4 regions of the Bacillus sp. Medicinal_06 genome follow, and region 4 is predicted to be linked to each of the others. Evidence: riboswitches for the same ligand, from Rfam matches in the RefSeq annotation. Region 4 holds a riboswitch; each other region holds the start of a gene.
The links. A riboswitch is a leader RNA that binds a small molecule or an ion and turns the genes downstream of it on or off. The one in region 4 is predicted to bind S-adenosylmethionine.
Positions count from the first base shown of each region.

Region 1: it holds a riboswitch for S-adenosylmethionine, as region 4 does, so the genes downstream of both, metK (methionine adenosyltransferase) here and mtnW (2,3-diketo-5-methylthiopentyl-1-phosphate enolase) in region 4, are expected to answer to the same signal.
Region 2: it holds a riboswitch for S-adenosylmethionine, as region 4 does, so the genes downstream of both, AC1M36_RS00060 (ECF-type riboflavin transporter substrate-binding protein) here and mtnW (2,3-diketo-5-methylthiopentyl-1-phosphate enolase) in region 4, are expected to answer to the same signal.
Region 3: it holds a riboswitch for S-adenosylmethionine, as region 4 does, so the genes downstream of both, AC1M36_RS01775 (MetQ/NlpA family ABC transporter substrate-binding protein) here and mtnW (2,3-diketo-5-methylthiopentyl-1-phosphate enolase) in region 4, are expected to answer to the same signal.

Region 1 is NZ_JBWYHD010000002.1:127,260-131,472, forward strand. Features, by position in the region: gene pckA (phosphoenolpyruvate carboxykinase (ATP)) at 1-1,456, opposite strand, end outside; SAM riboswitch class I at 1,686-1,807, shown strand; gene metK (methionine adenosyltransferase) at 1,974-3,173, shown strand; gene AC1M36_RS04300 (hypothetical protein) at 3,282-3,461, opposite strand; gene AC1M36_RS04305 (MogA/MoaB family molybdenum cofactor biosynthesis protein) at 3,881-4,213, shown strand, end outside.
Region 2 is NZ_JBWYHD010000001.1:8,250-12,462, forward strand. Features, by position in the region: gene AC1M36_RS00055 (ABC transporter ATP-binding protein) at 1-1,002, opposite strand, end outside; gene AC1M36_RS00060 (ECF-type riboflavin transporter substrate-binding protein) at 1,013-1,561, opposite strand; SAM riboswitch class I at 1,700-1,817, opposite strand; gene AC1M36_RS00065 (aspartate/glutamate racemase family protein) at 1,973-2,653, shown strand; gene AC1M36_RS00070 (ATP-binding protein) at 2,738-4,213, opposite strand, start outside.
Region 3 is NZ_JBWYHD010000001.1:332,108-336,320, forward strand. Features, by position in the region: gene AC1M36_RS01765 (methionine ABC transporter ATP-binding protein) at 1-325, opposite strand, end outside; gene AC1M36_RS01770 (acyl-CoA dehydrogenase family protein) at 332-1,492, opposite strand; gene AC1M36_RS01775 (MetQ/NlpA family ABC transporter substrate-binding protein) at 1,506-2,324, opposite strand; SAM riboswitch class I at 2,383-2,473, opposite strand; gene AC1M36_RS01780 (YdcF family protein) at 2,644-3,273, opposite strand; gene AC1M36_RS01785 (GNAT family N-acetyltransferase) at 3,606-4,103, opposite strand; gene AC1M36_RS01790 (GNAT family N-acetyltransferase) at 4,113-4,213, opposite strand, start outside.
Region 4 is NZ_JBWYHD010000007.1:326,310-330,522, reverse strand. Features, by position in the region: gene AC1M36_RS19180 (methylthioribulose 1-phosphate dehydratase) at 1-199, opposite strand, end outside; gene AC1M36_RS19175 (2-hydroxy-3-keto-5-methylthiopentenyl-1-phosphate phosphatase) at 196-855, opposite strand; gene mtnW (2,3-diketo-5-methylthiopentyl-1-phosphate enolase) at 852-2,096, opposite strand; SAM riboswitch class I at 2,161-2,266, opposite strand; gene AC1M36_RS19165 (pyridoxal phosphate-dependent aminotransferase) at 2,319-3,509, opposite strand; gene AC1M36_RS19160 (carbon-nitrogen family hydrolase) at 3,524-4,213, shown strand, end outside.

The sequences.
Region 1 (4,213 bases), on a different contig from region 4:
CAGGCATTAATACTTCATCAGGTACACCTGGTACATGTAGTGGTACTTCAAGACCGAAGATGTCATGTTTCGCTGTTTCAGCGTTATCAAGCTCGCCGTTTAATGCCGATTGTACCATTGCACGAGTGTAGCCTAAGTTCATACGTTTTCCAACGCCGTATTCGCCACCAGTCCAGCCAGTGTTTACTAAGAATACTTTCGCATCATGTTTCTCAATCTTTTCACCAAGCATTTCAGCATAGCGAGATGCATCAAGTGGTAAGAATGGAGAACCGAAGCAAGTTGAGAATGTTGCTTGCGGAGAAGTTACGCCGCGCTCAGTTCCAGCTAGTTTACTAGTGTAACCGCTTAAGAAATGGTACATAGCTTGCTCTTTATTTAATTTACTGATTGGAGGTAATACTCCAGATGCATCAGCAGTTAAGAAAATAATTGTGTTTGGATGTCCTGCAACACTTGGCACTACGATATTATCAATCGCATCAATTGGGTATGCAGCACGTGTATTTTCTGTTAATGTAGTATCATTATAATCTGCAATACGTGTTTGATTATCAATTACAACGTTCTCAAGCACTGATCCAAATGTAATTGCATCAAAAATTTGTGGCTCTTTTTCATGAGACAGGTTAATACATTTCGCGTAGCAACCGCCTTCAATATTGAATACGCCGTTATCAGACCAACCGTGCTCATCATCACCGATTAATTTACGGTGTGGGTCAGCAGATAGTGTTGTTTTACCTGTTCCAGATAAACCGAAGAATAAAGCGACATCGCCTTCTTCACCTACGTTTGCAGAGCAGTGCATTGATAAAATATCTTGTTCTGGAAGTAAGAAGTTCATAATAGAGAAAATTGATTTTTTCATTTCTCCAGCGTATTCCGTACCACCAATTAATACGATGCGTTTTTCAAATGAAACCATGATGAATGCTTCAGAATTTGTGCCGTCGATCGCTGGATCTGCCTTAAAGCTTGGTGCAGAAACGATTGTAAATTCAGATTCATGATTTGCTAATTCTTCTTCAGTTGGACGAATAAATAATTGATGTACAAATAAATTGTGCCATGCATATTCGTTAACAACTTGTAATGGAAGACGATAGTTGCGATCAGCACCAGCGAATCCTTTAAACACGAATAATTCGTCTTTTTCCTTTAAGTACTCTAATACTTTTGTATATAATTTATTAAAATGTTCTTCAGAAATCGGTTGGTTTACAGATCCCCAAGCAATCTTATCTGCAACCGATGCTTCTTTCACAATGAATTTATCTTTAGGAGAACGTCCTGTATACTTTCCTGTAGAAGCAGAGACGGCACCAGTAGAAGTTAATTTCCCTTCGTTTCTCATTAGTACTTTTTCCACTAATTGTGGAACGCTTAGTTGAATCTGTGCATTGCTTCCGTTCAGTAATTCGTGTAATCCAATTTGGACATTCACAGTACTCATATTTATATACCATCCTTTTCATTTTAATGAAATATTTCTCGTAATCCCCACCAAGAGTATAACACAATCATATAAATAATGTATACTATTTATTTATTTTTGTTTGTGTGAATGTATAATTTTCCTATTAATATTTTGTTCGACAAGAAATGCGAAAAACTTGTAGGAATATGTGAATATTAATTGACAAATGAATATCATTTCTTTAGTATAGGTTGGGACGGATACTCTCTTATCCCGAGCTGGCGGAGGGACAGGCCCGATGAAGCCCAGCAACCTCACTTGTATTGGTAAAAACAAGTGAATAGGTGCTAAAACCTGTGCGAGGCGCAAGGTCTCGAACGATAAGAGCGAAGGGCAAAAAGCAGTATGCAAGTAGCAAATTAAACCTTTTCTCTATAAATAGGAAAGGTTTTTCTTTATGCTTGTGTGGGAGAATAAATGAATGTCGCAGTTTGTGGCAAATTAAGGATGAGTTCCGTACAATATATACAATTACTGTAGGGAGGTTTACCACATGACAAAACAACGTCATCTGTTCACATCTGAGTCTGTAACTGAAGGACATCCAGATAAAATTTGTGACCAAATTTCTGATTCAATTTTAGATGCGATCTTAGCAAAAGACGCAAATGCACGTGTAGCTTGTGAAACAACAGTAACAACTGGTTTAGTATTGGTAGCGGGGGAAATTACGACTTCTACTTATGTAGATATTCCAAAGATCGTTCGTGAAACAATCCAAGGAATCGGTTACACTCGTGCAAAATACGGATTCGATGCAGAAACTTGTGCAGTTTTAACATCTATCGATGAGCAATCTGCTGACATCGCTATGGGTGTTGACCAAGCGTTAGAAGCACGTGAAGGTCAAATGACTGACGCTGAGATTGAGGCAATCGGTGCAGGGGACCAAGGTTTAATGTTTGGTTTCGCATGTAATGAAACAAAAGAATTAATGCCACTTCCAATCTCACTTGCTCACAAATTAGCTCGTCGTTTAACGGAAGTACGTAAAGATGAAACATTAGATTATTTACGTCCAGACGGTAAAACGCAAGTTACAGTTGAGTATGATGAAAATGGTAAACCAGTACGTATCGATACAATTGTAATTTCAACGCAGCATCACCCAGAAGCTACGTGGGAACAAATCGATCGTGACTTAAAAGAGCAAGTAATCAAAGCTGTCGTACCAGCAGAATTAATGGATGAGGAAACAAAATTCTTCATTAACCCAACTGGCCGCTTCGTAATCGGTGGACCACAAGGGGATGCTGGTTTAACAGGACGTAAAATCATCGTCGATACTTACGGCGGATACGCTCGTCATGGCGGCGGTGCATTCTCTGGTAAGGATGCTACAAAAGTTGACCGCTCTGCGGCATACGCAGCTCGTTATGTTGCGAAAAACATCGTAGCAGCTGGCCTTGCTGAAAAAGCAGAAGTACAACTTGCATACGCAATCGGCGTAGCACAACCAGTATCAATTTCAGTTGATACATTCGGCACTGGTAAAGTATCTGAAGAAGTACTAGTAGAACTAGTTCGTAACAACTTCGATCTTCGCCCGGCTGGCATTATCAAAATGTTAGACTTACGTCGCCCAATTTACAAACAAACAGCAGCTTACGGACACTTCGGACGTACTGATGTAGATCTTTCATGGGAACGTACAGACAAAGCAGCAGCTTTAAAAGAGCAAGCTGGTCTATAATATAAGAAGAAAAAGCTTTGCGCGAAGGCGCAAAGCTTTTTTTATTGTATGGATTATAAGTTCAAGCTTGCTTGGATAGTTTATCCCGCATTAACGGAACAAATGCTATCATCCTTTCTTCTGACGCGCTTTTCCAGCACAAAATGCACTGCATAGCAAAAAGAGCGTTGCGAATCCCCAGCCACCGATTGCTGAATAAGGAACAGCATCCTTTAATGCCATCCCAGCACTGATGGAAGCGACAAATAGAAGGATAAATACCGTTGTAAGTTTTTGATAAAGTTCCATGAATAAGCCTCCTAATTATGAAAATTTGTTTAGTTTGCATCAGATTGTTCCGCGCGATTCAAAATCCAATTCAATAGGAAAGGGCGAGAAGAATTGCTGTACTTGTTAAGTATGTGTGGTCAGAACCGTCGGACATTTGGATAGAGAGTTTTTACAATATTGATATCTCATCCATAGGAAATAATTTGATAGTGGCTTAGATGAATTAAAAATGGGACTTGGTGCAAGTTGTTTTATATTGTTAAATACAATTTGGATTGTGGAAAAATACCTTTTTATGGTTATATATACTTATATTGTATCATGATGTTTTGTTCATTTGATACATAATTGTAGACATGTGATGTATTTCATACTTCATAAAGTTTCGATACGATATGATAAAATGATGAGTAGTTCATAAGAAGGAGCGAATAAAAATGAGTGTAATAGAACATAAAAAGCAAGCGCCCAAAAAAGTGCGCTGTAAAATTGTTACGGTCTCTGATACACGTACAGAAGAGACTGATAAGAGCGGCAAGTTATTAAAAGAATTATTAGTAGAAGCAGGACACATGGTAACGGCTTATGAAATTGTAAAAGATGATAAAGAAGATATTAAACAGGCTGTATTATCTGGCTATCACCAAGAAGATGTTGACGTTATCTTAACAAACGGCGGAACAGGCATTACGAAGCGTGATGTGACAATTGAAGCCGTTTCAGCATTATTAGATAAGGAAATCGTTGGATTTGGTGAACTGTTTCGGATG
Region 2 (4,213 bases), on a different contig from region 4:
ATGACCTAATAATGCTAATATTTCTCCTCTTCGTATAGAGAGTGTTATGTCCTTTAATGTGAAATTTTTGTGGGAATATGAAAATGAGAGATTTTCTATTTGACATAAGACTTCTTTTTTACATTGTTTTTTAGAAGCAGTAGAACTCATCATCCATTGCTTTATCGTTTTATTTAACTCCTCATTATTTAAAGTTTCAATTGGATAAATTTCTTCATCTAAAATATTCATTTTTAGATTTTTTAACACTTCAATATATATAGGTTCTCTTAACCCTATACTTTGTAAAATGTTTGCTTGTAAAATCTTTTTTGGTGAATCGATTGCTACAATATTCCCTTCATCTATTAATATAATTTTATCTAAGTCTAATTTTAATATCTCTTCTATTCTATGCTCAATAATAACGATTGTTTTATTTAATTGTTGATGTACCTTTTGAATAAGTTCTACTGCTTTTAAACTACTTATTGGGTCTAGATTTGCTAATGGCTCATCAAATAGTAATATGTCAGCATCCGTCGTTAGTAGCCCAGCAAGAGAGACAGTTTGTTTTTGACCACCAGATAATTCATGTGGGCTTCGTGAGTGAAATCTATGCATCTGTACTTTCTGTAAAGAGTCCATAACAACCGCCTTCATTTCCTCCTGTTCTACGCAATCATTTTCTAACGAAAATGCAACATCTTCCCCTACAGTTAACCCAATAAACTGGGAATCTTGATCTTGCAAAATAGTTCCTACAAGCTTACTTTGCTCAAAAATACTACTTTTTCGTGGATCCTTACCACATATTGAAATGTTCCCAGTACTTGATCCCTCATATGAAAAAGGGATCAGCCCATTTATACAATGGGCCAATGTAGATTTTCCTGATCCACTTCGACCAGCAATCAATACTTTTTCACCTGGATAAATATGAAGTGTGATATTCTTTAAAGTAGGTTCTGTCACTTGTTGATATTGAAATGTAAATTGTTCAAAGGAAATAATCGGCTTCATTGTGCTATCCCTACTTTTCAATTTTTAAATGTGTATGTTTTTTATTTGCTTTCGCTAATCCAAGTGTAATTGGTAAACCAAGGATTAAGAAAACAAGGACATCTGCAATCGTTGCACCAAGTACTTGAATAATAATTTTATCTAAAGGCTCTCCCATCACGATAATATCGAAAGCGCCGGCAAATATAATTCCAATAACAATCCCAAGTAAACCTGTTACAGCAAAATATGAAATATCTCGATTACCGAATGTTCCATTTTCCACACTGAAACTTGCTCGTTTTTGTACAAGTCCCATCGTAAATCCAATAATGCCTGAGCTAAGTACCCATCCCCACCATATTCCCCATCCAGCGATAGTATCTGTCACTGTATGACCGATAAGACCAATCAAAAGTCCTGCAAATGGTCCGAAAATCGCACCAAAAATTGTTAATATGGCCAGAGCTGGTTTTATAAATGTATTTGGGGCAATTGAAAGTCCCCATAGACCTAATACCCCATATATTGCAGAACCAATTCCAATTGCTACGACTAATTTTGTAGATAATTTGTTCATATGAATTCCCCCTCATTCTAGTTAGCTTATATTAGTCCTATATGTAAAAGAAAATGGAATTATTCATCTTCACTTCCTTTCTCCCCAATAAAAAATGACCTCTTATAGAAGAGGTCATTTGCGTATGGATATATGATCCTCTTATCTTTCAAAAGACAATATGTCTTTTGTGGAATTAGCACCTTCCTATTTCTATGAATAAATAGGGGTTGCTGAGGTTTCATAGGGCCGTTCCCTCCACCTCTCTGGATAAGTATTCGTTTGTAATTTGTATTATTGCACTAACGTGAATTAATTTCAATATTATTCTCACTATTTTTATTTTTATATAAAATGACAAATAAATCATTGTATTCTTATCGGAATTATGGAATAATTAATAACAAAACAGGTTAACAGGGGGAATGAGACATGAAAGTAATTGGGTTAATTGGTGGATTAAGCTGGGAATCAACATCTCTTTATTATAAACATATTAATACACTAACTTTATCTCAGTATAATCATAATGCAAAGCTTGTTCTATATAGCATGGATTTTGGCGAAGTGACGAATTTACTACAAAATCAACAATATGAAGAAGTGCAAAACCAACTCGTTCAAGTAGCTAAAAAAGTAGAACACTCCGGTGCAGATTGTATACTTATGTGTTCAAATACAGTACACCAATTTGCGGAAGAAGTAGAAAAAGCAATCTCTATCCCACTTCTTCATATTGGCGATGTAAGCGCTGAAGAAATTGTTGAACATGATGTGAAGCGGATTGGTTTGCTTGGAACAAAACAAACAATGGAACAAGATTTTTATAAAACGAGACTAGCTAATTATGGTATTGAAACAATTATTCCCAAAGAAGATGAACGAAATTTCATTCATCATGTCATTCTCCAAGAGTTAAGTAAAGGTATTATTTTAAAGCAATCCAAAGACCGTTTCTTACAAATTGTTCAAAATCTCATTAAAAACGGGGCAGAAGGAATTTTATTAGGATGCACAGAAATACCGTTACTCATTTCACAACAAGATCTTTCTATCCCTGTATTTGATACTGCTTTTTTACATGCCAAAATTGCAGTGCAATTCGCTGGCTAATCAAGAAAAGAAGCTATCTTACAAGATAATAAGATAGCTTCTTTTCTTTGCTGCTACTCTATATGAAATGGAAATTAATCTCTATTACCAAGACCCTGTTATAGATGGCATAGCTGAATGAGAAGTACCCTGCTCACTTTGAAACATAGGTAAATAAATAGTAACGGATGTTCCTACTCCTACCTCACTCATGATACTAATTCTTCCTTGATGACTTTCAATGATTTTATAACTGAGCATGAGTCCAATGCCAGTTCCTTTTTCCTTTGTACTATAAAAAGGTTCACCAAGCCTTTTTATTCTTTCTTCAGGAATTCCTACGCCCTCATCAACTATATTAATAATAACCTCTTCACGTTCTAATTTTTTCACAGAAATAGAGATTTGCCCTCCATCTGGCATTGCTTCAATTGAGTTTTGTAAAATATTAATAAAAACTTGTTTTAATTGATTTTCACAGCAATCAATTATTAATTCTTTTGATTCTATATGGAGATTAATTTGAATATTTGTCATGATTGCCTTTGTATTAATTAATGAAACGACATTTCTTAATATCAAACAAATATTTTTCTTTTCAGTTGGAATGACATCAGTCTTTGCGATTGATAAAAACTCATGAAGGATAGATTCAATTCGCTCAATTTCTGACAGCATAAGATCGAAGTATTTATCCTGATCTTCTTGATTAATTTGAAATAGTTGAATAAATCCTTTAATCACTGTCAGTGGATTTCGAACTTCATGAGCTACCCCAGCAGCTAACTGTCCAATTGCTGCAAGTGTATCTGATTTATTCAATAACTCTTCAGTCTTTTTCCGCTCAGTAATATCTCGAACAATTATCATAATCTTATCTTGTAAAAGTGGTAAACACCTAGCTTCAAAGAAACTAATACTTCCTTTAAGCGTTAACGGATATTCAACAATAACTGTAGATTCTTTTTGCCTTACTTGGTGAATCGCTCCTCGAAATTGCTGTGCTACAGGTGATGGTAAGACTTCATAAAACTTTTTCCCCATAAACGATTCTGCAGGTACGTAAAACTTAGCTGGTGAACCAGCTTTATAATCTATAATTGTTCCATCAGCTTCGGTTAAAAAACACAAATCAGGTAATGCTTTAAAAATAAGCTCTAGCTCAGATGTTTGTTGCTTTAATTGTTCTTCAATTCCTTTTCGATGCGTAATATCAACTCCAACTGCCCAGTAACTATAACCAGGTACTGGAAAATGTTCTGAGATGTTTGACCACATGATTGTCTTTATTTCTCCATTTTTGCATGTTAAATTCATTTCCCAATCTCGAAAACTTTTTCCACGCATCGAAAATTTCTTTTGAATGTGTCTGCGATAACTTTCATCAGGATATAGCAATTCAAGTGCTTTTGGATTTTCAATGATTTCTTCTGCAGCATAACCTGTTACAAGCTCACATTCTCGGTTCCATAATATAAAATTCCCATCTTTATCAAGAGCATCAACCATAATGGGCATATTTTGCAAGATTGTATGTAACTGTTCTTCTTTTTTAGAAAGTAAATGTATATTTTTTGTTTG
Region 3 (4,213 bases), on a different contig from region 4:
ATTCTAATGGCAAAGCAATATTATCCGATACACTTTTATTATGAAGAAGATGAAAGTGTTGAAAAATCATACCGATTGACTGTCTGGCTGTTCGTAATTCTTTCTTTGATAGCTTTGTTAAGTCTTCACCATTTACAATGACTGCACCTGAATCCGGCTTTTCCAGTAAATTCATTGTACGTAATAATGTAGACTTTCCAGCGCCGCTTAAGCCCGCAATTCCATATATATCATGTTCTTCAATTTGCAAAGATACTGATTTTACACCGTGAAATAAACCTTCTTTCGTCTGAAACGTTTTATTTATATCGCGTAACGTTATCATGTTCACTCACTCCTTTTCAATTGATTTATAAGCATCTTCTGCTAGTAATGAGAGTGTTACATCATCCATTGGTGGATTGTGTAAACCAGCGCGAACATTTAAATAATAGCGGTGCAGTGGATTCTTTTCAGATAAACTTTTTGCTCCTACAATTCTCATTGCCTTATCAACAATTGATATCGCCGCATTCGTCGCAATATATTTCGCCGCTGCTAATTCCGCTTGCAGGGATTGTTTATCTTCCGCCTCATCATATTTTTTCGCAACTTGGTATAAAAAAGTACGAGCTTGCAAGAGTTCGAGCTCTAATTCGCCTACTAATCTCCTAACGTTTGGAAGTAAACTGATTGGATGATTTAAACTATTCGGTTGATATGATTTCGCAAAATGAATTGCATAATTTCTTGCAGCCTGCGCAATTCCTAAATAGCATGCTGGTATGTGAAGTAACCATCCAATTCCTTTCGGTTTCGACTGTGAACCTTTTACATCTGTAAAAAATTTATCTGGGATTTCAACATTCTGCAGTACAAGATCATGGCTAGCGGTTCCACGCATCGCAACACTATCCCATGTCTCTTCAATCAACACACCCTTTTCATGTCTTGGAATCACAAATTCTCCTATCTCATCTCGCCCTTCAATGCTCGCAGATATAATGAAATAATCAAGTACTGGCGCCATTGTTGTGAACGTTTTTCTTCCATTTATAATCCACTTATCACCTTTTTGGACAGCGAGCGTTTCTGGCTTTCCTCCCCGCGTTGGACTCCCTGTCTTTGGTTCAGTTGCTGCCCGGTTAAAAAGAGCGCCTTTTTTTACTTCTTCACAAAACCAAGAAAACATCTCAGGTTTCCATGAGCGATTTTCCGCAAGTTCTTTCACTATTCCAAGATGCCAACCGATTGATAAAGCTGTTGCTCCGTCTCCCTCTGCAATCTTTTCTTGAAATAAAACAAAATCATACAATGAAATGGCCTTTCCTCCGACATCTTTTGGTAATGTTAACTTCGTATAACCGATATGCTGCAACTCTTTAATATTTTCAAAAGGAAAAGATCCGAGTTCACTCAGTTGATGTTCCCTTCCTGCAAATTGCGGAACTAGCTCCTTTAGTTTCTCCAATACGAGAACTTGTTCTTCTGTTTCTATAAATGATAATGTCATATCAAGATCTCCTTTACTTTAAGTAATCAGGAAGCACGAATCCTTCAAATTGTTCTTCAGATTGAATCATCTTTTTAAATTCTGGTGAATGGTACGCTTCAATTAAGTCTTTCGCAAATTGTTTTGCTTTATCTTCATCACGAACAGTAACAATAATTCTGTGTTGCGAAGGTGTTTTTTCTAATTCCAATGCTTCTTTTAACTTATGTCCAGATGAAATGACAAGGTTTCCGTTAATAATACCGTAATCTAAGTCTTTCATCGCTCTTGGGATCTGTGGTGATTCAAGCGGTACTAATTTGAAATCTTTCTTTTTAAACGTAATGTCTTTTTCAGAGATTGTTAAAATATTTACATTTTCTTTTAATTTCACCCAGCCAATCCCTTCTAAAATACGTAATGCTCGTTCTAAATTAACTGGATCATTTGGTACCCCAATCTTCATTCCATCTTTCAAATCATCTAATGATTTATGTTTTTCAGAGTATACACCTTGAGGTGCTGATGGAACTTGAATAATACTTGAAATTTTCGCATTATTTTCTTTTGCGTAAGACTTCATAAAAGCAGTACTTTGAAATATATTTGCATCAATATCCTTATTCGTTAATGCTGGATTTGTTTCGTTTGGTGAATTAAACTCAACAATTTTAATTTTGTACCCCTTTTTCTCTAAGTACGGTTGTACTGCTTTTTTCACTTGATCGCTATATGGGCCAGGTGTAAAGCCTAAACGAATCTCTTTTTGATCGCCCCCTGATTTCTGCGTACAACCAGTAATAATAAATAAACTACATACAATACTTACAAGTGCAAAAAATAAACGCTTCATCCCTTCTCCTCCTACTAAAAAACAACCTTACATATAAGAAGGTTGTCATCTCTTTTCCTTCTTATCTACTCGGAATTAGCACCTTTTTTATTAACAGATAGGTTGCTGAAGTTTCATTGGGCCGTTCCCTCCACTTCTCTCGATAAGATTATATTTGATTATGCATTCTATTGTGTCACTATTCCGATGAAAATACAAGGTTTTTTATTTAAAAATTTTCTATAATTTGTAAAGTCATAAAAAATCCGCATCATATTTGCATAAAAAAGGATAGACTCCGTAGAACCACTCTACCTTTGTCTATCCTTTTCTTTATTTTTTAATCGCCTTTCAACATACGTAAAGGTAACGATGCAACATACCCAATATAAGAACATAATTCTTTAAAGAAAAATGGAATTTCTGTATCTAATGTTTTATACGCTGACGTTGGCGTTGGTGATGCATATGCATCCATCCCAATATGCTTCGCTATTTTCATCGCTCGCTTCATATGAAGGGGATCACTTACAATCGTGTATGTATGTAAGCCATTATCAATTCCGACCTGCTTTGCATTCTTTAAATTATCTTCTGTAAAACGCGACTGTGTTTCAATTAATATATCTTCATCCTTTACGTTATGCTTTAATGCATACGCTTTCGCAGTGCGTGCTTCTTCCTGCTCTGCTTCAAATTTCGTACCACCTGTAAAAATAATTTTTTTAATACTTCCATTCTTATACAAAGAAATTGCATGATTGATTCTTTCACGAAATACAGGAGACGGTTTTCCGTTCCAAGAAGCCGCCCCTAGTACAATAGCAGCATCTGTATCCACCTCATCTGTTTTAAAACGATAACTCCAAATATCGTAAGCTGCATAACTTATAAATACAATGATAGAACTAACCATGAGTAAGAACACTTGCAAAACTCTTCTTTTTTTACTTTTTTTATTTTGTTTCATTTGTACTGGCCCCCGTGCATTATCCATACTTCTAAAAAATAATCTATTTTAAATCATTATATTTGAGTTCATTTGAAAGAAGGCACGTTTCTAAACAATTGATTCGTGCTATAAAGGGTTTTCATTCAAATAGAGGATTTTTCATTTACTATTTTTTGTGGTTCATATTTTATGAATTTGATTTATGTACAAAATTTCTCATACAACTCTATTGTAACGAATTTCTTCACAGAAGGGAATGATGAAACAAAAGTATATAAAAAAAGGAATCACTTTGTAAGAAAAAAGAAGTGATTTTCCTAATTTCATAGAAACACACCTCTTTTTTCTATCTACTTTATAATCCAATATTTCATATGCTGTTCTTCCAGTACACATTTGAATCCTGTTTTTTCTAAAACCTTACTTGAGGCAATATTACTCTTGAAACAATCCGCTTTAATGATTTGCACCTCATTAGTCTGCTGTAGCCATTCAACGAAAGCTTTTGCCATTTCAGTTGCATAGCCATTCCCTTGATATTCTGGCACAATACTATATCCAATCTCTACTGTATCCCTTGAATCAGGTGCACCTTTACAACCCATATCACCAATAATTAGATTATCTTCCTTATGAATAATGAGCCCACTCCATTTACTTTGCTTTGGATTTTTTCGTAAACCTTCTGCAATCCACGGCAAGATATCTTTATAATCAGGCATGGGCCATTCTAAAGATACTTTATATGGTATGATTTCTTGCAGCTCTTCTCTTCCTTTTATCGTTGCCTCAACAAGTTCTAATGTAAAGGGAATCATTTTTAGTCTCTTTGTTTCAATATTTGTCACGTATGCCCCCTATTTATGTAAATCCATTTTTTTCAGTAGTTGCTCTTTCACTACTGGCCACTCACTCGAAATGATGCTATATACTACCGCATCCCTTACATAGCCACTCG
Region 4 (4,213 bases):
TTCCTTGATAATCAACTAATAGGAAATCATCAGGTGTTGTTTTTGTTTTATCCTTCCCGCTTGCTGAGATAAGAAAAGTAAGTGGTTCGTGATTTACTTTTATAGAAATATTTCCACTTGTTGCTGGAAACCAGTTGCGATTGGTTAATTCTTTTTTTAGTTCACTTAAGTTATGCCATTGATGAAAAAGTTGTTTCATAGCTTTACCTCCAACAAGTGCTGTAATTCCGTTTGAATATCATAAAATGTTTCAAATGGTGTGTAAGGAATATGGTGTTCTTCACATTTTGTAATAAGAAAATCCCGGGCGAATACTTTGTCGGCTTGTTTGGCTGCTTGTAAATCTGTGATGGAGTCGCCTATTACAATATGAAGATCATCGTTAGAGCTAAGATGTCGAATTAATGTTGATTTACAAAGACCACAAGCATAATTACAATGTTCATCGCAAGGGTGTGGCCATTTTACTTTGATGAATTCTTCAGAAAAATCAGTTTTATTGCAATAAATTCGATTTTCTGGAACGAGTCCTTCTAAGAGGGGATGAACGAAGAAATCCATTCCTCCAGAAATAACATAAAAAGAAATATTATTTTCATTTATAAACTGTAAAAATTCTTCAAAACCAGTGCGTATACTAGCCGTTTCTTTTAGGAACTTGATGATATTATCATGCAAAGTTGTTGGTAATAATTTAAAAAGTTGTGAGACTCCTTCTTGAATAGAAAGATCTTGTGATAATATCCTTCGTTTTATTTCCTCAGCTTCTGGTGGAGCGAATTTTTCCATAATGGCAACGATATTATCATTGTTCGTAATCGTACCATCGAAGTCACAAAAAATTTGAAGACTCATAGTTTCACCTCGTAAGATGGATTTCCCCATAATTGTAGTGCAGCATGTAAATCAGTGTTATCTACTTCATGCAATGGTGTTCCTTGCAAAGCGGCATCAATTGCTGCTCGGAATGCTTTTCCTCCGCCTTGTGCACTGCTTGGATGACCGTGAATACCACCACCTGCATTAATGACAACATCCTTGCCAAAATCGCGAAGGATAAATGGAACAAAACCAGGATGAATACCAGCTGATGGAACAGGGAAGCTTCTTTTTAAATCGGAAGCTTCTTTTGTTAGTGCTTCTGTAATAAGAAGGGCTTCTTTTTTTTCTAATGCAACACTGCCGTATGGCGATGGAAATAAAGAGAAGTCTGCACCAGCATAACGAAGCAATTTTCCAAGTAACAATGGTGAAGAAAATCCGTATAATTTTGATGATGCATAAGCACCGCTAACAGCAGGATGAGCCATGATAGGAATAGAAATATCTTTATCCTCTGCAAGTGATTGTAGTACATCTAATCCGTACGCGAAGACATTAAAAAGTAGGATATCTGCACCGGATTCAATTGCTCGTTTGGCATGTTCTTTTAAATCATAAGTACGTCCCGTTAAATTCACTGCATATAAAGTCTTATGACCATATGTTTCGTATACAGATTGTAATACTTCTTTTCCAGCATGAATTCGTTTCGTAAGTGGCGTTAATGAGTTTTCAAATAAAATCTCATCATCTTTTACAATATCTACACCGCCAATTGCTTGATCACGTAGTTGAGTTTTTAAATATCCGATATTACGTCCAAGCATTCCCTTGAAAATACTCATTAGAAGTGGACGATCGTGAATATGTAAGAGATGTCGAATACCTTCAATACCAAATTTAGGACCAGGGAAATGTTTTTTTAAGTCATCTGAAAATGTTAAATCAATTAATTTAACTTCACCATCTAATGATAATTTTCCAAATGTTGTTGTTAAAATGGCCGGTAAATCAGGACTGAAATTTAGTGATGGATAATGAATTTTAATGAGTCCACGCGTTACTTTTTTTCCAAGGTACGCATTTACATGTTCTTGTTCTTCTAACTTTTCGACATGAATGACATTGCCTTTATGTTGTTTTAATTGTTCTTGTAATAAGTGTGGTAAATGGGTCCATGAACCAATTGTCAAACCGAGAGCAATTTGTTCTGCTTTTTTGTTTACATTATGAGAATCATCATGGATTAAATAAGTTGCTGTTATTCCGCTCATTTTCATAACCTCCTAGTTAAATAAAAAAACCTCTCAGCTAAGGAGAGGTTTTTTTACAACCAGCTCCTTATCTGTCAGCGTAATGCTGCGAGAATTAGCACCGTGCCTACAATTGTAGATCGGTTGCCGGGTTTCGTCGGGCTCGTCCCTCCACCTGCTCTTGATAAGAAGTATTTAGAAATGTTTAAATTTTTTCGATATCTGAATTTTGACAGAGTTTCTTTATAGTGTCAATGTTTTTTTGAAAATTTTTAATTTCTGGATTCGTTGAATAGCTTCTTGTAATCGCTCTTCTGTATGTAATAACCCAATACGAACGTAGCCTTCGCCATGTTCACCGAATCCGACTCCAGGTGCAACTGCTACATGTGCTTGTTCTAACAATAAGTCAGTAAATTGTTCTGATGTATACTCATTAGGAACAGGAAGCCATGCGAAAAATGATCCCTTCGGTGCGACAACATCCCATCCAATTGAACGGCACGCTGTAATGAGTGCATTTCTCCGTGATTCATAGCGTTCTACAAGTTCATTTACACAAGATTGTGAACTTAATAGCGCCTCACAAGCCGCCTCTTGCACAGCACCAAAAATGCTGACATACATATGATCTTGCAATAAATTAATTGTTTCAATGACACTTTCGTTACCGATCGCAAAGGCGATACGCCAGCCAGCCATATTAAATGTTTTTGATAGTGTATAAATTTCAATGCCAACATCTTTTGCGCCGTTTGCTTGTAAGAAGCTAGTTGGTTTGTTGCCATCAAAGCCAATTGCTCCATAAGCGAAGTCGTGAACTACTAAAATATCATTTTCATGTGCAAATGATATTGTTTGTTCAAAGAACGTTTTTGATGCAATAGCACCAGTTGGATTATTAGGATAATTTAAAAACATCAATTTGGCTTGTTTGGCAATAGCATCATTAATTTTAGTGTAATCCGGTAAAAAATCATTTTCTGCTAATAATGGCATCGTCTCAAACTTTGCTTTCGCTAAAGCGACGCCTGATAAATAGTCAGGATATCCTGGATCAGGTACAAGTATTGTGTCACCAGGATTTGTAAAACAAAGCGGTAGTTCAACCAGCCCTGCTTTACCACCAAATAAGATAGCGACTTCTGTTTTAGGGTTTATTTTGACTCCGTATTCACGTTTATAGAATGTCGCAACGGCTTTTTTTAAGCTTTCATGTCCGCGGAATGGCGGGTATTTGTGATGAACTGTTTTTTCTGCTGCACGTTGTAAAGCTGTTACGATATGCGGCGGTGTTGGTTGATCTGGATTGCCTTGACCTAGATTGATAACATCATGCCCTGCTTCAACGACTTTGTTAACTTTTGCAACAAGTGAAGCAAAAAATTGTGTTGGTAATGATGTTGTAATCTCGGAAGGTTGAAAATGTTTCATACTTTCCACCTCTTTTGAAAGTTGTTACAATTCTAGTGACAAATGATATAACCTTTCTAAGTTTTTGTAAAGAAAAAATAATTGAAGATGGGGTCGATAGAATGAAAGTCGCATGTATTCAAATGGATATTGCTTTTGGTAATGTAAAAATAAATATTGAAAATGCAAAGAAAAAAATAGAAGAAGCGATGCAAGGAAACCCGGACATTATCGTATTACCAGAACTTTGGACGACTGGTTATGATTTAGAGAGAGTGCCGGAAATTGCAGATGGGGATGGTATTCAAACAAAGCAACTTCTTTCAGAATGGGCCCAACAATATTGTGTGAATATTGTTGGGGGGTCTATTGCGAAACAAACAAAGCACGGTGTTATGAATACGATGTATACAGTGAATCGGGAAGGAAAACTACAAAGTGAGTATAGTAAGGTTCATTTGTTCCAGTTGATGAATGAACATAACTATTTAATAGCAGGTGATAAAACAGGAGAATTTACATTGGATGGTGTACAGTGCGGTGGTGTCATTTGTTACGATATTCGTTTTCCAGAATGGCTGCGTGTTCATACTGTAAGAGGAGTAAATGTATTATTCGTTGTAGCAGAATGGCCGCTTGTTCGCTTAGCTCATTGGCGCTTACTTCTTCAAGCGAGAGCAATTGAAAATCAATGTTATGTGGTTGCATGCAATAGAGCAGGAGAG